2 regions of the Ruminococcus sp. 1001136sp1_2201st1_G3_2201SCRN_220225 genome follow, and region 1 is predicted to be linked to the other one. Evidence: predicted binding sites of a transcription regulator. Region 1 holds the regulator's gene; the other holds the start of a gene.

Evidence for each region. The regulator Rex, encoded in region 1, represses fermentation and respiration genes when NADH is low (regulators of the CRP and FNR family bind a similar motif). The targets are predictions, from matches to a motif close to ATTGTTAANNNNTTAACAAT.
Region 2: AB5642_RS08690 (NmrA family NAD(P)-binding protein) is a predicted target of Rex. The motif match lies at 1,530-1,549, and genes of this name have one in related genera.

Annotation. Positions count from the first base shown of each region.
Region 1 covers NZ_JBCOME010000053.1:4,420-12,767, forward strand. The annotation lists gene AB5642_RS15505 (2-isopropylmalate synthase) at 1-1,315, shown strand, start outside; gene AB5642_RS15510 (NADP-dependent isocitrate dehydrogenase) at 1,370-2,575, shown strand; gene abc-f (ribosomal protection-like ABC-F family protein) at 2,729-4,642, opposite strand; gene AB5642_RS15520 (redox-sensing transcriptional repressor Rex) at 4,921-5,574, shown strand; gene AB5642_RS15525 (NAD(P)H-hydrate dehydratase) at 5,654-7,210, shown strand; gene alr (alanine racemase) at 7,285-8,348, shown strand, end outside.
Region 2 covers NZ_JBCOME010000021.1:33,839-42,186, reverse strand. The annotation lists gene AB5642_RS08695 (aminomethyl transferase family protein) at 1-542, opposite strand, end outside; gene AB5642_RS08690 (NmrA family NAD(P)-binding protein) at 563-1,507, opposite strand; gene AB5642_RS08685 (CdaR family transcriptional regulator) at 1,757-3,304, shown strand; gene AB5642_RS08680 (nitrate/nitrite transporter) at 3,390-4,595, opposite strand; gene AB5642_RS08675 (aminomethyltransferase family protein) at 4,607-5,923, opposite strand; gene istA (IS21 family transposase) at 6,506-8,029, shown strand; gene istB (IS21-like element helper ATPase IstB) at 8,022-8,348, shown strand, end outside.

The DNA of each region.
Region 1 (8,348 bases):
TGTTACAACTCCCAATGTATTCCGAAATCTTTTTCCATATTCTGAAGTACCGAAAATTGCATTCAACGACCGAGTTGTTCCACATCATATGCCAGATGATATCTGGATCACCGACACGACATTTCGTGATGGCCAGCAGTCCAGAGCACCATACAGCACTGAGCAGATCGTAAGGATTTATGATTACCTTCATAAGCTGGGCGGACCGGAAGGAAGGATCCGTGCTTCTGAATTTTTCCTTTACAGTAAGAAAGACCGTGATGCTGTTGAGAAATGTATGGAGAGAGGCTATGAGTTCCCTGAGGTTACCAGCTGGATCCGTGCAAATAAGAAGGACTTCCAGCTTGTCCGTGATATGGGTATGAGAGAGACCGGTATCCTGGTAAGCTGTTCCGATTATCATATTTTTTATAAGATGAAAATGACACGTAAACAGGCGATGGAGCATTATTTAAGCATTGTAAAAGAATGTCTGGAAATCGGTGTTTCTGTCCGTTGCCATCTTGAAGACATTACACGAGCTGATATTTATGGCTATGTTATCCCATTCTGCCTTGAACTGATGAAGCTTCGCCAGCAGTACGGCATTCCGGTTAAGGTTCGCTGCTGTGATACCATGGGCTACGGTGTTAACTATCCTGGTGCCGTGATCCCTCGTTCTGTACCTGGTATTATTTATGGTATTATGGTTCATGCAGGCGTTCCTTCTGAACTGATCGAGTGGCATGGACATAATGACTTCTATAAGGCAGTCAGCAACTCTACAACAGCATGGCTGTATGGTGCGTGTGGTGTTAATACTTCTTTATTTGGTATCGGAGAGCGTACCGGAAATACACCTCTTGAGGCAATGGTATTTGAATATGCACAGCTTCGCGGAAACCTTGGAGGTATGGATACAACTGTTATCACAGAGCTTGCTGAGTACTATGAGAAAGAGATTGGCTACCACATACCGGAAAGAACTCCTTTCGTTGGAAAGAACTTCAATGTAACAAGAGCTGGTATCCACGCCGACGGACTTCTGAAAAATGAGGAAATCTATAACGTATTTGATACCGAGAAATTCCTGAACCGCCCGGTTGAGGTTGCCGTTTCCAATACTTCCGGAGCTGCCGGAATCGCACACTGGATCGACAGCCATTATCGACTGAAGGGTGACCAGAAGGTTGATAAGAACAGTGAGCTTGTAAAGATGATCAAGTCCTGGGTTGACCAGCAGTATGAGGATGGCCGTGTTACTGTGCTTTGCGATGCAGAACTGGAAGCAATTGTAGCAGAGACTTGCCAGAGACTTGGAATTACGTTAAAATAGGGTTGCTGTGGACATAGTTCACAGTTACCACAAAACATATACTAGGAGGTAATAATGGGTAAAATTCAAATGCAGACCCCTCTTGTTGAGATGGATGGGGACGAGATGACCAGAATTCTGTGGCAGTTGATCAAGGATGAGCTTCTTCTTCCTTTTATTGATCTGAAGACAGAATACTATGATCTTGGACTGGAATACAGAAATGAGACTGATGACCAGGTAACCATAGATGCAGCGGAAGCCACCAAGAAATACGGAGTTGCTGTTAAATGTGCCACCATTACCCCGAATAAAGCTAGAATGTCTGAGTATAATCTGAAAAAAATGTACAAAAGCCCTAACGGAACTATTCGTGCAATCCTGGATGGAACTGTTTTTCGTGCTCCCATTGTGGTAAAGGGAATCGAGCCATGCGTGAAGAACTGGAAGAAACCTATCACCATTGCCCGTCATGCTTACGGTGATGTATATAAGAATGCCGAGATGTACATTGACAAACCAGGAGATGCTATGCTGGTATTCAAAGGAGAAGACGGCGAGGAGAGAACGGAGCTGATCCATCACTTTGACACACCTGGTGTGATCCAGGGTGTTCACAACCTGGACAAATCCATTACCAGCTTTGCAAGATGCTGCTTTAATTATGCCTTAGATACCAAACAGGATCTGTGGTTTGGAGGCAAGGATACCATTTCCAAAACATACGATGGAAGATTTAAAGAGATTTTCCATAATATTTATGAAGCTGAGTTTAAGGAGAAATTTGAGGCAGCAGACATTACGTTCTTCTATAGTCTGATTGATGATGTAGTAGCTCGCGTAATGAAAGCAGAAGGCGGATTTATCTGGGGCTGTAAGAACTATGACGGAGATGTTATGAGTGACATGATTTCTTCTGCATTTGGTTCTCTGGCAATGATGACTTCTGTACTGGTTTCTCCAGATGGATATTATGAGTATGAGGCAGCTCACGGAACTGTACAGAGACATTACTATCGTCATCTGAAGGGAGAGGAGACCTCCACCAACTCTGTAGCAACAATCTTCGCCTGGACCGGTGCTCTGCGAAAAAGGGGTGAGCTGGATCAGAATCAGGAGCTTATAGAGTTCGCAGATAAGCTGGAGAAAGCAACCCTTTCCACCATCGAAGGCGGACAGATGACCAAAGACCTGGCACTGATTACTTCCTTAAAGGATGTAAAAGTCCTTAACAGCCGCGAGTTTATTCTTGCAATCAGAGAGAAGCTTGAGGCCATGTAATAAAACAGACAGCTTTTAAAAGTTATTTGAAGTAAAAATGTTAATATTGTTATAAAAAAACAGGAACGGATTTCGAATATAAATATCCGAAACCGTTCCTGTTTTTGAAATAAATATGAAATGTAAGGCTCAAAAGAACAGGTCACTGGTATTTTATGCCAGCTCCTCCCATTTTTCATAAAGCCCTTCCAGTTCTTCTGCTATAGCAGCTTTTTCCCGGCTGAGCTTCGTGCATTCTGCCACATTCGTACAGATATCTGGCAGAACCATGGTTTCATCAATTTCTTTATCCCTTGCTTCCAGCTCTTCAATCCGTGCTTCCACTTTCTTCAGCTCATTTTCCCGTTTTCTCTTCAGAGCCTGTTCCTCTTTCTGCTGCTGCCAGGTGAGTTTGGTTTCAGAAACGTTTTCCTTAACTTCCTGAGCTGCGGTCTCCTGAGCAGGAGCATAAATCCGGGTCATCTCATCCTTCTTTTCCAGATAGTAATCATAATCACCGATATAATTGACAATGGCCTGGTTGGTCAGATCCATAATGCGGGTAGCAGTCTGGTTAATAAAATAACGGTCATGGGAAACGTAGAGGACAGTTCCTGTGTAGCTGTTCAGTGCTTCCTCCAGAATCTCCTTGGATGCAATATCCAGATGGTTGGTAGGCTCATCCAGTATCAGGAAGTTGGCTTCTGAGAGCATCAGCTTCGCCAGGGAAACACGGCCGCGTTCACCACCGGAGAGAGAGGAAATCAGCTTAAACACATCATCTCCTGTGAAAAGAAAAGCAGCCAGCATATTGCGGATTTCAGTCTCAGTGAGAGTCGGATACGTGTCTGATATCTCCTGGAAAATAGTTTTCTCCATATGCAGAACATGATGCTCCTGGTCATAATAACCGATCTGAACCTTGGAGCCAAGGGCAAACCGTCCGGCGTCAGCTGCTACGATTCCATTGAGAATTTTCAGAATTGTAGTCTTGCCAGTGCCATTGTTTCCAATCAGAGCCACACGCTCTCCGCGCTTGATCTCAAAATTAATATCGGTAAATAAGGTCTGTCCCGGGAAAGACTTGGAAAGTCCTTCTACAGTAAGTACATCATTCCCACTGATAAAACGTGGTTCCAGGGAAATACGCATCTGGTTATCAATTTCAATTGGTTTCTCAATACGCTGGATCTTGTCCAGCATTTTTACACGGCTCTCAGCACGCTTAATGGATTTCTCACGGTTAAAGGAGCGGAGCTTGGTGATAACAGCCTCCTGATGTTTGATCTCTCTTTGCTGGTTCAGGTAAGCCTTGTACTGGGCGTCACGCAGCTGCGCTTTTTTCAGGGCATAAGCGGAATAGTTGCCTTCGTACATTCTCATCTGGGCAGCCTCGATCTCCACAATCTTGGTAACTACCTTGTCCAGAAAATAACGGTCATGGGAAACGATAAATACAGCACCCGGGTAGTTGAGAAGATAGGTCTCAAGCCATGCGATGCTCTCCATATCCAGATGGTTGGTAGGCTCGTCCAGAAGGAGAATATCCGGTTTGGAAATCAGAAGCTTGCCAAGTGCAACCCGGGTTTTCTGACCTCCGGAAAGGTTCTCAATCTGTTTGCCGTAGTCTTCTTCTTCAAATCCAAGACCTTTTAAAACTCCTACGATTTCACTTTTATAAGCGTAGCCGTTTTCCAGCTCAAACTGGTGCGTCAGGCGGGTATAGCTGTTCATCAGGCTCTCAAGTTTGTCGCCTGCTACGTATTTCATTTCCTGTTCCAGAGAACGGATCTTGTCCTCCATATCCAAAATGTACTGCTTGGTGGTCATCAGTTCTTCGTAAATGGTGTGATGACCGTGGATATCCTGGTACTGGGCCAGATAACCGATCTTCTTATCCTTGGCAATGACCACTTGACCGGAATCCGCGGAAATCTCCTCCATGATAATACGAAGAAGAGTCGTTTTTCCCGCACCGTTATTGCCGATGAGAGCGGCCTTTTCCCGTTCTTCTATGTGAAAAGAAGCATCCTGCAGGATTACCTTTTCCCCAAAAGATTTGCAGATGCTCTGACATGATAAAATCATAAGTTCCTCCTTAAAAAGGCGGTTCTGTATACACAGAAACAGCATTATTAGAATGTTCAATAGTATATTATACTTGAAAAATTTATTTTTTGAAAGAATAATTGTCAAATCACAAAAAAAATTGCAAAAATTTGTAATTCTGCACAACTTTAATTGACAAGAAAATAACATTTCGGTATAATTGACATAGTGTTACGCGGGCTGCCGATTACAGGTAATGTTCCGCGATGCGTTTTTAGCGGAAAATTACAGGCAGCGGAAACAAGGAGGGGAACATTTTGGATGCAAAAGAGATCTCAAAGGCGGTAATTAAGAGATTGCCAAGATATTATCGCTATCTGGGGGAGCTGATGGAAGAGAAGGTGGAACGTATATCTTCCAACGACTTGAGTAAAAAAATGCATGTGACTGCTTCGCAGATCCGACAGGATTTAAATAATTTCGGCGGTTTTGGACAGCAGGGATATGGATATAATGTAGAATATCTTTATACAGAAATTGGTAAAATACTGGGACTGGACACCATTCATCCCATGATCATCCTGGGTGCAGGTAATCTGGGACAGGCACTTGCCAATTATGGAGACTTCGAAAAACGTGGCTTCCGTCTGGTAGGGATTTTTGACGTAAACCCGGTTTTGGAGGGGATTTCCGTTCGCGGGATCGAGATCCAGATGGTTAGCAGTCTCCCGGAATTTATCAGGGAGAATCAGGTGGAGATTGCCATTCTGACCCTGCCGAAGAATAAGGCTAAGGAGATGGCGAAGGTTCTTATTGACAATGGAATCAAGGCAATCTGGAATTTTGCCCATACAGATCTTGACGCCCCGGAGGATGTGATCGTAGAGAACGTTCATCTGTCCGAGAGTCTGATGGCACTGTCTTACAACTTAAGCCAGTATCGTAACGAACATAAAGAAAACAAAGAATAAAAGTCAAAGAGGACTGCTGCTTGTCTCGCTGAAGGATTTACAGGAGACCGGGCGGCAGTTTTGCATTAGGAGTGGCCTTATGAAAAAAGTTGTAACCTGCAGTCAGATGAAGCTGCTTGACCATGGCACTATTCATAATATGCATGTTCCCTCCCTGGTTCTCATGGAGAGGGCGGCACTTGCCACAGCAGAAGAGATCCGGAAATATCTGGAAAAGAAAAACGGTTCTGCTAATTTGAAAAAAGAACGGATTCTGACCGTCTGCGGATCTGGCAATAACGGAGGTGACGGCATTGCCATTGCAAGACTTCTGCATCTGGCGGGAATCCGTTCTGAGATTTATCTTGCAGGAAATCCGGATAAAATGACAGAAGAAACCCGACATCAGTGGGATATTGCCATGAGCTACCAGGTACCGGTAATGAATAACCCTGTATGGGATGAATATACTGTTATAGTAGACGGAATTTTCGGCGTTGGACTCTCCAGGGAGATTACCGGGAATTACAAAGAGATAATTGACCATATGAATGAAGCTCCTGCGTATAAAGCAGCGGTGGATATTCCGTCTGGCATTCATGGAGATACAGGAGCTGTTCTTGGAACTGCTTTTGAGGCAGATCTTACCGTAACATTTGCATATAAAAAACGTGGACTTTGTCTGTATCCGGGAAGAGCTTATGCTGGCAGAACTGTGGTGGCGGATATTGGGATTTATGACCGGGACCGTGATGGCAGTGAGCTTGCAAGCAAGGCTGCCTGGCATATGGAAAAATCTGACGTGAAAACTCTTCCGGCAAGAAAACCATGGGGAAATAAAGGAACATTTGGCAAGGTCCTTCTTGTAGCGGGTTCGAAGGGAATGTGCGGAGCAGCCTGCCTGAGTGCCAGTGCAGCACTTCATGGAGGTGCCGGGATGGTGAAGATCCAGACTGTGGAAGAGAACCGGATTCCTTTACAGAGCCTTTTGCCTGAGGCAATGCTGACCAGCGAATTTGATGAGGAAGCCAATAGGAAAAATTTAAACTGGTGTGATGTGCTGGTGATCGGTCCAGGGCTTGGAACAGAAGGCTCAGGAAAGGAAAGAATGCTTTGGTTCCTGGAAAACGGAACAAAAGCAGGAAAGCCTGTTATACTGGATGCAGATGGTCTGAATATTCTGGCAATGCATCCACAATGGATGAAATTCATAGGGAAACAGACCATTCTCACACCCCACATGGGCGAGATGAGCCGTCTTTGCGGCTTGGATGTATCAAAACTAAAGGAAGACCCTGTAGCCCGTGCTTATCAATATGCAGAGAAAAGTGGCGGTGTTCTGGTACTGAAAGACGCATGTACAGTAGTGACTGACCGGAATGAAAAGCTGTATCTGAATCTTTCTGGTAATTCGGGAATGGCCACAGCAGGAAGCGGAGATGTACTTTCCGGTATTATCGCAGCTGTTCTCTGCATGTATTTAAGCTGTGAGGAAGAACAGGAGCTTTCCTATAAAGCTGCCCTGGCAGTATACATTCACGGTCTTTGCGGTGATATTGCCAGAGAGAAAAAAGGATCTCACGGCATGACGGCGAAGGATATGATCGAAGCCCTGCCGGAAGTTTTGAAACTGGCAGAAGTTCAGAGTAAAGAATGAGAATTGTGACGTACATTTTGCAGAACGCCTTTTGGGGCATGCTCTGATAAATTTAGAAAATCGAGGAAAATGTTATGGAAAAATACAGCAGAATCAAAGCATTGATTTCTCTTGACGCAATCAGATATAATTTTGAACAGATGAAGAAGAACATAAAAGAGGGTACAAAGATCATCGCAGTGATCAAAGCGGATGCATATGGTCACGGTGCAGTACCTATTGCGAGAATGCTTGAGGAATTTGATTATATATGGGGATTTGCTGCGGCTACAGCCCAGGAGGCATTACAGCTTCGAAGAGCCGGGATCACAAGGCCGATTCTGATCCTGGGGCTGGTATTTGAAGAATATTATAAAGAACTTGCCGAAAATGATGTGCGCATGGCCGTCTGTGATTATGAGACCGCCAGGAAGTTTAACAAAGCTGCTGAAGAAGCGGGCAAAAAAGGTCTGATCCATCTGGCTGCTGATACAGGCATGACCAGGATCGGATTTAAGGACAGAGAAGAGAGTCTGGAGGAAATCCGCAGAATTGCAGCTCTTCCCAATGTGGAAATTGAAGGTTTATTTACTCATTTTGCAAGAGCAGATGAATACGACCGCACCCCGGCAATGGTTCAGCTGAAACGATATCTTGATTTTGCTGATCTTCTGGAAAAAAATGGAATCCATATTCCACTGCATCACTGCTCCAATAGTGCCGGAATAATCCGTGTACCGGAAGCCAACCTGAACATTGTCCGTGCAGGAATTATCATTTATGGAATTTATCCTTCTGAGGAAGTGGAAAAAGACATCGTAATGCTGAAACCTGTAATGTCACTGAAGAGTCATGTTTCCTACGTGAAGGATGTGGAGCCTGGGGTTCAGGTAAGCTACGGTGGAACCTACACGACAGATCATGTTACAAAGATGGCAACAATTCCTGTGGGATATGCAGATGGATACCCCAGAATGCTTTCTAATAAAGGCTGGGTTCTGATCCATGGAAAAAAAGCGCCGATCTGTGGCAGAGTCTGCATGGACCAGTTTATGGTAGATGTGACAGAAATTCCGGATGTAAAGACAGGGGATGAAGTGACACTGCTTGGAAAAGATGGGGATGAGGTTATCAGTGCAGATACACTGGGAGATCTGTC
Region 2 (8,348 bases), on a different contig from region 1:
CCAAGCCGGATGATGCGTACCTGTTTTCCGTTTACCTCCTGGATTCTATGTCTGCCGAATTTGATGTCGTGAAGATTAGCCTGGAATGCGTTTTCCAGAATCTCTAAGGACTTTTCACCGTCAATCTGGATAAAATATTCCTTTCCGCTCATGTTTTCGCCATGCACATCCAGATCTGATGTATTGACATAATAAGAGATCACCGGATCAAGCCAGTAGGTTCTGTAACGATCTTCTCCGATACGGATTACAACGCCGTCTGTCAGAATCTGACCTTTCTCATTGCACATTACGGCATGGCGTATGCCGTTCATTCCCAGCGTGGTAAAATCATTTGTACAAACCTGTCCCATTAATTTAACGGCATCCGGTCCGTATACATCATAAATGGGGGATGTCATAAGCGCCGTTCCAATCCATGCGCTGGTCTGATATGCCTTGATCTCATCCTCCACGCCCGTATAAGCATAGGCCGTAATAAAAGATCCCTGTGGGAACAATAAGGTGGCGCCTTCCAGCGCCGGATTCATCATTTCTGCCATTTTTCGTCCTCCTACTGTTTTTAATTATCTGTAGATGTTCTTGTTCCGATTAAATGATTTTCCATATCTTCAAACATTTCTCTTACCGTGATGGGTTTTTGCCCTGTCAGCTTTTCAAAATCATCTGTAAATGTACTCATTTGATTCAGACGGATTGCCCTGCCAAAGGACACCATTCCATCTGAGCAAAATGGAAAGTTCTTCGCCGTGTCCGCCCACATTTCCTCCGTTGTCCTTGGAACGCCGATGGAGTCAAAGAACTCATACATCTCATCATCGTTGATATATTGGTATTCCGTCTTTTTACCCGTAACCTCCGAGGCGATTGCCATGTACTGTGCAATTGTCAGAAGCTCGGCTCCATTTATATCAACAATTCGATCTTCCCAATCAGACATTGCCGCACAGGCCGCCGCAAGCGCACAGTCATCCCTCGAAACAAATGCCATTTTCCCATCTCCCATGTTATTGCGGATGATGCCGTTTGTATTTTCAACTGCTTCCACAAATGTGGAGACCATTGCTTCCGCATATTGGGAATCCCGAAGAATCAAATAATGGATGGGCTGTTTTTTGATATACCTTTCGGTCCATACATGATCGTTTACTTCGTAAGCATTGATATCCTCATGTCCGGCTCCTACAATCGATGTATAAACCAGTTTGTTTACACCTGCCGCCACAGCCGCATCAATTGCAATTTTATGTGCCGCTCTTCTTTTCGGTCCAACGAATGGCATGGAGATCAGAATAACTGTATCCGCATCTTTAAATGCTTCCGTCAGTTTTTCCGCATTGTTAAAATCGGCAATTCTGGTTTCAATGCCCATTGCCTGGTATTTTTCAAGACCATTTTTTGTTGGAGCCGTAAAAATCAAAGCTTCATGAGGATATTTTTCCAGCAATACACGGGCTGATCTGCTTCCAAAATTCCCGTCTACTCCATTTAATAATATCTTTTTCATAAAAAATAATCCTTTCAACTATATAGTTATAATATTAAAAAATCGATACCCCTTTATAGGATGCTCCCTCAGCTCTTTTTATTGCCTCCTTCCTTTTGTCTGAATTATATTATCTCCTCTCTAACTGTCGGCGCCTGAACAGTGTTTCCTATATATTCATAGTAAAGCAGTTGCCATCTCCCGTCATCAGTTATATAATTCATTTATACCGTCTTTTTTCGTCAAAAATAACCAAAGGAGTTTTTTGCAATGAAATCTATGAGCATTTCTGTCATCCTTGACTGGATTCCTGATAAATACAGGATTTTTTATAAATCTACGGGCTTAGATCAATTATTCCGGCATGCCCGCATGCTTGATGATTCCATGGAAATAATCGATAATGATTTTCTGTATTTAACACAAGAGAGCTCTTTCCTTGATAGGGAATGGGATATACGTAAGCCCCGGTTCCTGATTTTCTGTACCAAAACCGGATCAAGGGAGGGACAGATAAACCCTTCCTGGATGGAGCATGCCGCCATCTTATATACGGACGAGCCTTTTCATAAGGTATTCCGTGAGTTTCTGGATATTTTTGATAAGTACTATGCCTGGTATGAGCAATGCCTAAATATAATTATCGAAAACAAAGACGTTTCAGATCTGCTTGATTATGCGACCACCTTTCTTTGCAACCCGATTGCCCTTTTTTCTCCAACCGGAAAGCTGCTGCATTATACCGGGAAATTTCAGGAAAAAATCGAGGGAACTCTCTGGGACGAGGTTATCAATTTCGGCTTTACACCGACAGAATCCATATATCCTGACGAACACCAGAGAGTTATGCAGGAAATTCACAGCGGAAACCGCTTAATCTCCAGCGTCTTTCGTCAGGATCCATCCCATCACTCTCTGACCGCTCCGCTTTATTTTGAGGGAAAAAACTTTGGAGCATTCGGTACGACAGATATAAACGGTCCCTTTACGGAAGCACAAAAGGCTTTGTTATTAGAAGTCGTTCATTTTACAGAGCTTGCTATGAATCACCAGATTCAGCCTTTTCTTTTGCAGGATGAAGAAAACTATTATGTTATACGGCTTTTACAGGGATATCCGGCAGATGAGCTTTCTACCTCTTATTATCTCCAAGCCAGAAATTATACGAACCAGGATATTTGGTATCTTTATCAATTTTCCCTTCCGGAATCTGACGTCTCGGATACCCGTCAGTCTGCCTATATTCATCAGATAAAAAACATTCTGCCTCATGGAGTTGTCCTCTATTTTGAACATTCTATTGTTGCGGTTTGCCGCAGGCGGGATTTTGATCCTGATTATGAAAAATCATACGCCGCACTGGAGGATTTGCTAAAACGGCTTTCCCTTAAGGTCTATATAAGCACCCGTTTTTTTAGATTCACGGAGCTTTCCATGGCATATGGACAATGCAGGCTTATGAAATCTTACCCTTTGGAGCCTCAAAAACATATTCAAAGGTTTGATGAAGCCTTTCTACATGTTTTATATGGTGTCCTTAAGGAAAAAAACTCCTTGCCGGGCTTCTGCCACCCAGCTGTTTTATCCCTGTGGCAAAGCCATATGGAGCAGGATCTCACACTCATTCATAATTTAAAATGCTATCTTATCAACGGAAGAAATATAGCGGAGACTGCCCGGACGCTTCATCTTCATAGAAACACCTTGATCTACCGGCTACGAAAAATCGAAGACCTGCTCCATATTTCACTGGATTACCTGGATGAAAATATGCTTCTCTATTTATTAATATCCTGCCTCATCTGCGAAACACTTTAATTTGGACATCCTCCTATGCTTGAAATTTGGCTTGCGACAGCAATTTCATTGCAACATAGGAAGATTTTCATTTATTTTGTGATTCTTACTTTTGATTGTTTCCAAACTGAGGGAGTAACAGCCCACAGAGGAACATAATTACCATACATATGGATGCAAGCATAAACAACAAACTATAATTTTCTCCCGCAATCGGTGTTAAGATATAAGTTGGAATCAAAACAGCTCCAAGAAGCTGTAATGTAGAGATGACACCCGCCGCACTTCCTGCATATTTAGTTCCAAGTCCTTCTAACAAAACCGGTGCGGAAAGGAAAATAGGCATTGACGCTCCAAGCATAATTCCAGTATAAAGAACCAGTATGTGTAAAACGAATATGGACGGAAATCTCCAACACATAATAATTCCGGCAAAACTCAACACGGCAGCTCCTGATACAAACACTTTAACATTTTTGATTTTAGAGAATACAATGGGACCTGTAATAGAGCCAATACAATTTCCCAATGTCAACATAGATGCAATCGTACCACATACTTTCATATCTATTCCATACATGGTCTGCAATGCCATCGGCATAAAAGTGGATAAAGTTACCGTACTGCCAAGAGCCATCATAATGCAAATAGAAACCAGCCATACACCTTTATTAGAAAGTACTACCTTAAGAGAATCCCCAATGGAAGGTTGATTTTCCTGATCTATCTTCTCCCTTTCTTCCATTGTATCCTCTGGCTTATCTTTCACAAAAAGCAACCATAAAACAAATACACTAATACAGAATATTGCTGATACAATAAAAGCAGATGTCCTGCTATCAAACAAAACCGCCGTCGTTGCTGTCGCAAAGGCTCCCGGAAGTTGTCCGCAAAATCCAAATATGCCCATCAAAATTCCTAGCTTTTCCTGCTCAAACCAACTTGCAGTAATCTTGGATGCATTAATATTGACAAACATATTGGAGAAACCGGTTAATGCCATGCAAAGAAAAAATGGCATATAGCTATTTGCAAAAACTCTCCCAATCATTCCAATTCCAGCTATAACAAATGAAATATTAATGACTTTCTTTGAACCAACCTTGTCAGAAATCATTCCTCCTACAAAACTCAAGAAAATTGCTACAATCATAGGCGCCGTAAATAAAGATGAAAACTGCGATGTTGTAAGTCCAAAAGATTGTATTAGTTCCGAGGCATACACGGATAACTGGTATTGTGCATAACTTCCCGGCATATATGCAAGACACATAATCGTAAATACCAGCCATTTTCTATTTTTTTTACTCATGGAAACTCCCTTCATTCTTCAAAGCCATACGGACAAGAACTAATATCATAATTTTTATTCTCAACCAGATCATTTAATGGAAATTTTGCAATTACTGCACGGATATCCTTTATACGCTTTCCATAATCGCCCCATTTTACAATCACTTCTTCGCACTCTTTGGCATATTCCATATCTATGGTACATTCAGAAATCATTTTATGATAATGGGAACTATATACCGCACTACTGGATAAACCAATAACCTTGCCATCCCTTGTGGTAACATAGTCCTGATGTCCTCCACACATGCCCGGAACGCAACAGGGATACTCCATCTGCTTATAAGGCTCCCCCTCTCCATACAAAGATGCCTGTACATCTAAAATATCTTCCGGATTCCAAATTAAAGATACAATCATCTTTTGAGGATTTGACATTTCTTTCTCAAGAGCTTTTCTTCCAATAAAGTCATGATCCAATTTTGCCATCCATTGCCAGCCAACCTCTACCGGCGTCCGGAAACGTGCACGAAGATTCTCTGGTTCAACACTTCCAGTATATGAAATATTTGCAGGTGACATTTCTACAACCTTCGAATCTTTATAGGAAGCGCTCTCAAATGATACCGTAACTTGCGGATATCCTCCAAAAGCATGATTCACCGGATAACTCCGCCATCCAAGCCTCTTTAATCCCATAGGTTTTCCGATCTCATAAGCCGCATGATATACATTGGGACCATCTTCTTTTAAACCACGAATTTCATATGCAAGTGTTCCACTCATCCCAATCCTGTTCACTTCCACTTCAATATTCAGTCCCGGAATACTTACCTTACGAAATTGCAAAAATGCTAGATCATGAAGATTCGTATTCGTAAGTTTTTCTATAATTGTTAATGACTTTGGTCCTGAAAATTGAAAGACAAAGATATCACGCATGGTCATTTTCACATCATAAGCACCAGTCTCCAACAGTTTCATTGCTGCAAATGGAAGTGCAGCCGTAATCCGATATGTATTATCGTCGTCTTTCATACTAAGACAATGAGCTGCTATCAATCCTTCTTCATCAAGCATAACCAAATGTTTATTTTTTCCGTTTTTCCATTTGCTAATGTTATTCATACAAAGTTTTGAGAGAAACGCCTGTGCATCTTTTCCTTGGAATGTAATTTCAGCCCCACTAATCCCTGCATGAATGTAACATGTTTCTGCCCACGATTTACAAGTTTCATACCAAGGATCAGCTTCCCAAGTATAAAGATTCCCAATATTCTGAAAATAGGTTAAAACATCTTTATACTTGGGCTCATAATCTACTCTCGCTCCAATATAATCCTCCACTACACTTTCCTCCTTATTCCGCTAATACCCCAAATCATTCCCAGCTCTGTTCCCTCTTTTGCATAGTCCGGGTTGATAAAGCCCAGTGAAATCTTGCTGTTGTAATGATAAGAAATAATCCCACTTTTTTAATCTTGCATCACAATTATTTACTCAAATTTTCTTAACCGTCGGCGCCTGAACAGTCACATTTGATATTTATATTCTAAAATGATTGATCATCTTTGTCATTGGTTATATGATTCAACTACTAATACCTTTTTCGTTATTTTTAACCCGATTATGTTTTTTGCAAGACCTTTTTGCAATTTTATGCAAAAAGGTCTTGCAAAAAACAGACCACTCGCCACTTCCCAGTGACATTATCTTTGTAAATACTCATACAAATTCTCCTCTCTTTCTCTTACATTTCGCTGTAACATACTTTTTTGCGGAAATAATTAGTGTTTACTCTGCCAACTACCGTATGTTGATTTATACTTAAAACTGACCCAGTTTTAACGAGGAAAATTGACCCACCTGATAGCAAACGATACACTTCTCTCTGTATGCACCAATACAAGAGAGGAGGTTTGAAAGAAGGTGTATGATTTGCAAGATTGGGCAGCTGTTCAGCGAGTTTATAAACAGACAAGATCAAAACGGGCAACTGCAAAAATACTTGGAATGTCCAGAAATACTGTCAGGAGTCTTTTAGAAGAAAAAGAAGCACCGGTGTATAAACGGACAGTTTATAAGAGCAAGATTGATGGTTTCAAAGAACAGATCATCGAATGGCGATGCGAACCGTTTCTTTTCAATGGAACACGGATTTTTAGAGAATTGAAAGCAAGAGGTTATACAGGAAGCATTGGCCCTGTTTACCGGTATCTGTCAAAAATTGAAGAGGATATCAAAGACCACATCAGTTCCAAAGCTACTGTAAGGCATGAAAGCCCTCCGGGAGATCAGGCTCAGTTCGACTGGTCACCTTATAATGTCCCTGTTGATGGCGTGATCATAACTGTTTACTGTTTTTCAATGATACTTTCAGCATCCAGAAAGAAAGCAGTCTGTTTTTCTTTAAAGGCAGATGCGGCAGCCATTTATGAAGCAATTCAGGAACTGTTTGAAGATCTTGGTGGAGTAACACTGGAGCTTTTGATCGATAATCCAACAGCATTGGTCATCGAAAATAATCCAAGGAACGAAATGGAGATCCGTTATAATCCCCATGCCCTGCTTATGGCAAGACATCTGGGAACAGAACTTAATGCATGTCCCTGCTACTGGCCGCGCAAGAAAGGAAAGATCGAGAGACCCTTCAACTATATCGAAGAACAATTCATAAAGGGAAAACACTTTGCTTCAATGGAAGATCTGAATCGTCGTGGAAAAGATTTCGTTGAGTCCTGGTGTAATGAAACACACACAACGATCAAAAGGATTCCAAACATACATTATCTTCAGGAAGAACGGGATCTGTTGCTGCCATTGCCAGACCGTCGTTATCGACTGAAGGAATTGGAAAGCAGGATCATCAGTCCTGACTGTTATATCAGCATTGGCGGAAATAAGTATAGCGTTCCTGATATCTTTGCAGCCAAAACCATGTATTTCAGGATCATCTATGGGTTCAGAATCGAGCTTTATGACAGAAAAAAGAACTATGTCATGAAATTGGAAGCATCACGTAACAAGCATGAAATCCCGACAAATTCGGAGCACTATAAAAATGTAGCACCAAAGGCGCCAACATCGATTCCGCAGATACGAAGGGAATTCACTGCCAGATACAGCAATGGTCTGGCTTATCTGGAAGCAGCCGGGAAAAAGTTTGACCAGCCCACACATTACGCAAGAAAGATCATGTTGCTCGAAGAACTTTATGATACAGATACCCTCAATCGTTTTATTGGATATGCAATACAGCATGATTCTATGGACATCCTGTCATTTAAAGAACTGCTCAAAGCTTACAATGCAGGCCGGCTGTCTCTTCCTGAGATATCTGAACAGAGACCGGAAGTTCTGTGTAAAACCGGAGAATACCGTGACGATGATTCAAAACTTTTGCGGGATCTGGATTACTATGAACAGAATGTAGGAGGAACGGTAAATGCCTAGTGAGACAAGTGCTGTAAACGCAGCTTATATAGAAGCCAGAATGAAACAGTTTAAACTGGTCGATATGCGCGAACAATATCAGGAACTTATACGTGTAGCTTCAGAACAGTCTATGACGTATGAAGATTTCCTGATCATGCTGTTACAAGCGGAGGAAACAGGAAAGAAACGCCGACAGGCTGAACGCCTGACAGATGCAGCTAATTTCGACTCTGATAAACGGCTGTCTGACATTGATTACCGCTTCAATCCAAACCTGGATGCGGATAAAATTCAATCTTTGGGCAGACTTGAATTTATGGATAACCATGAAAATATC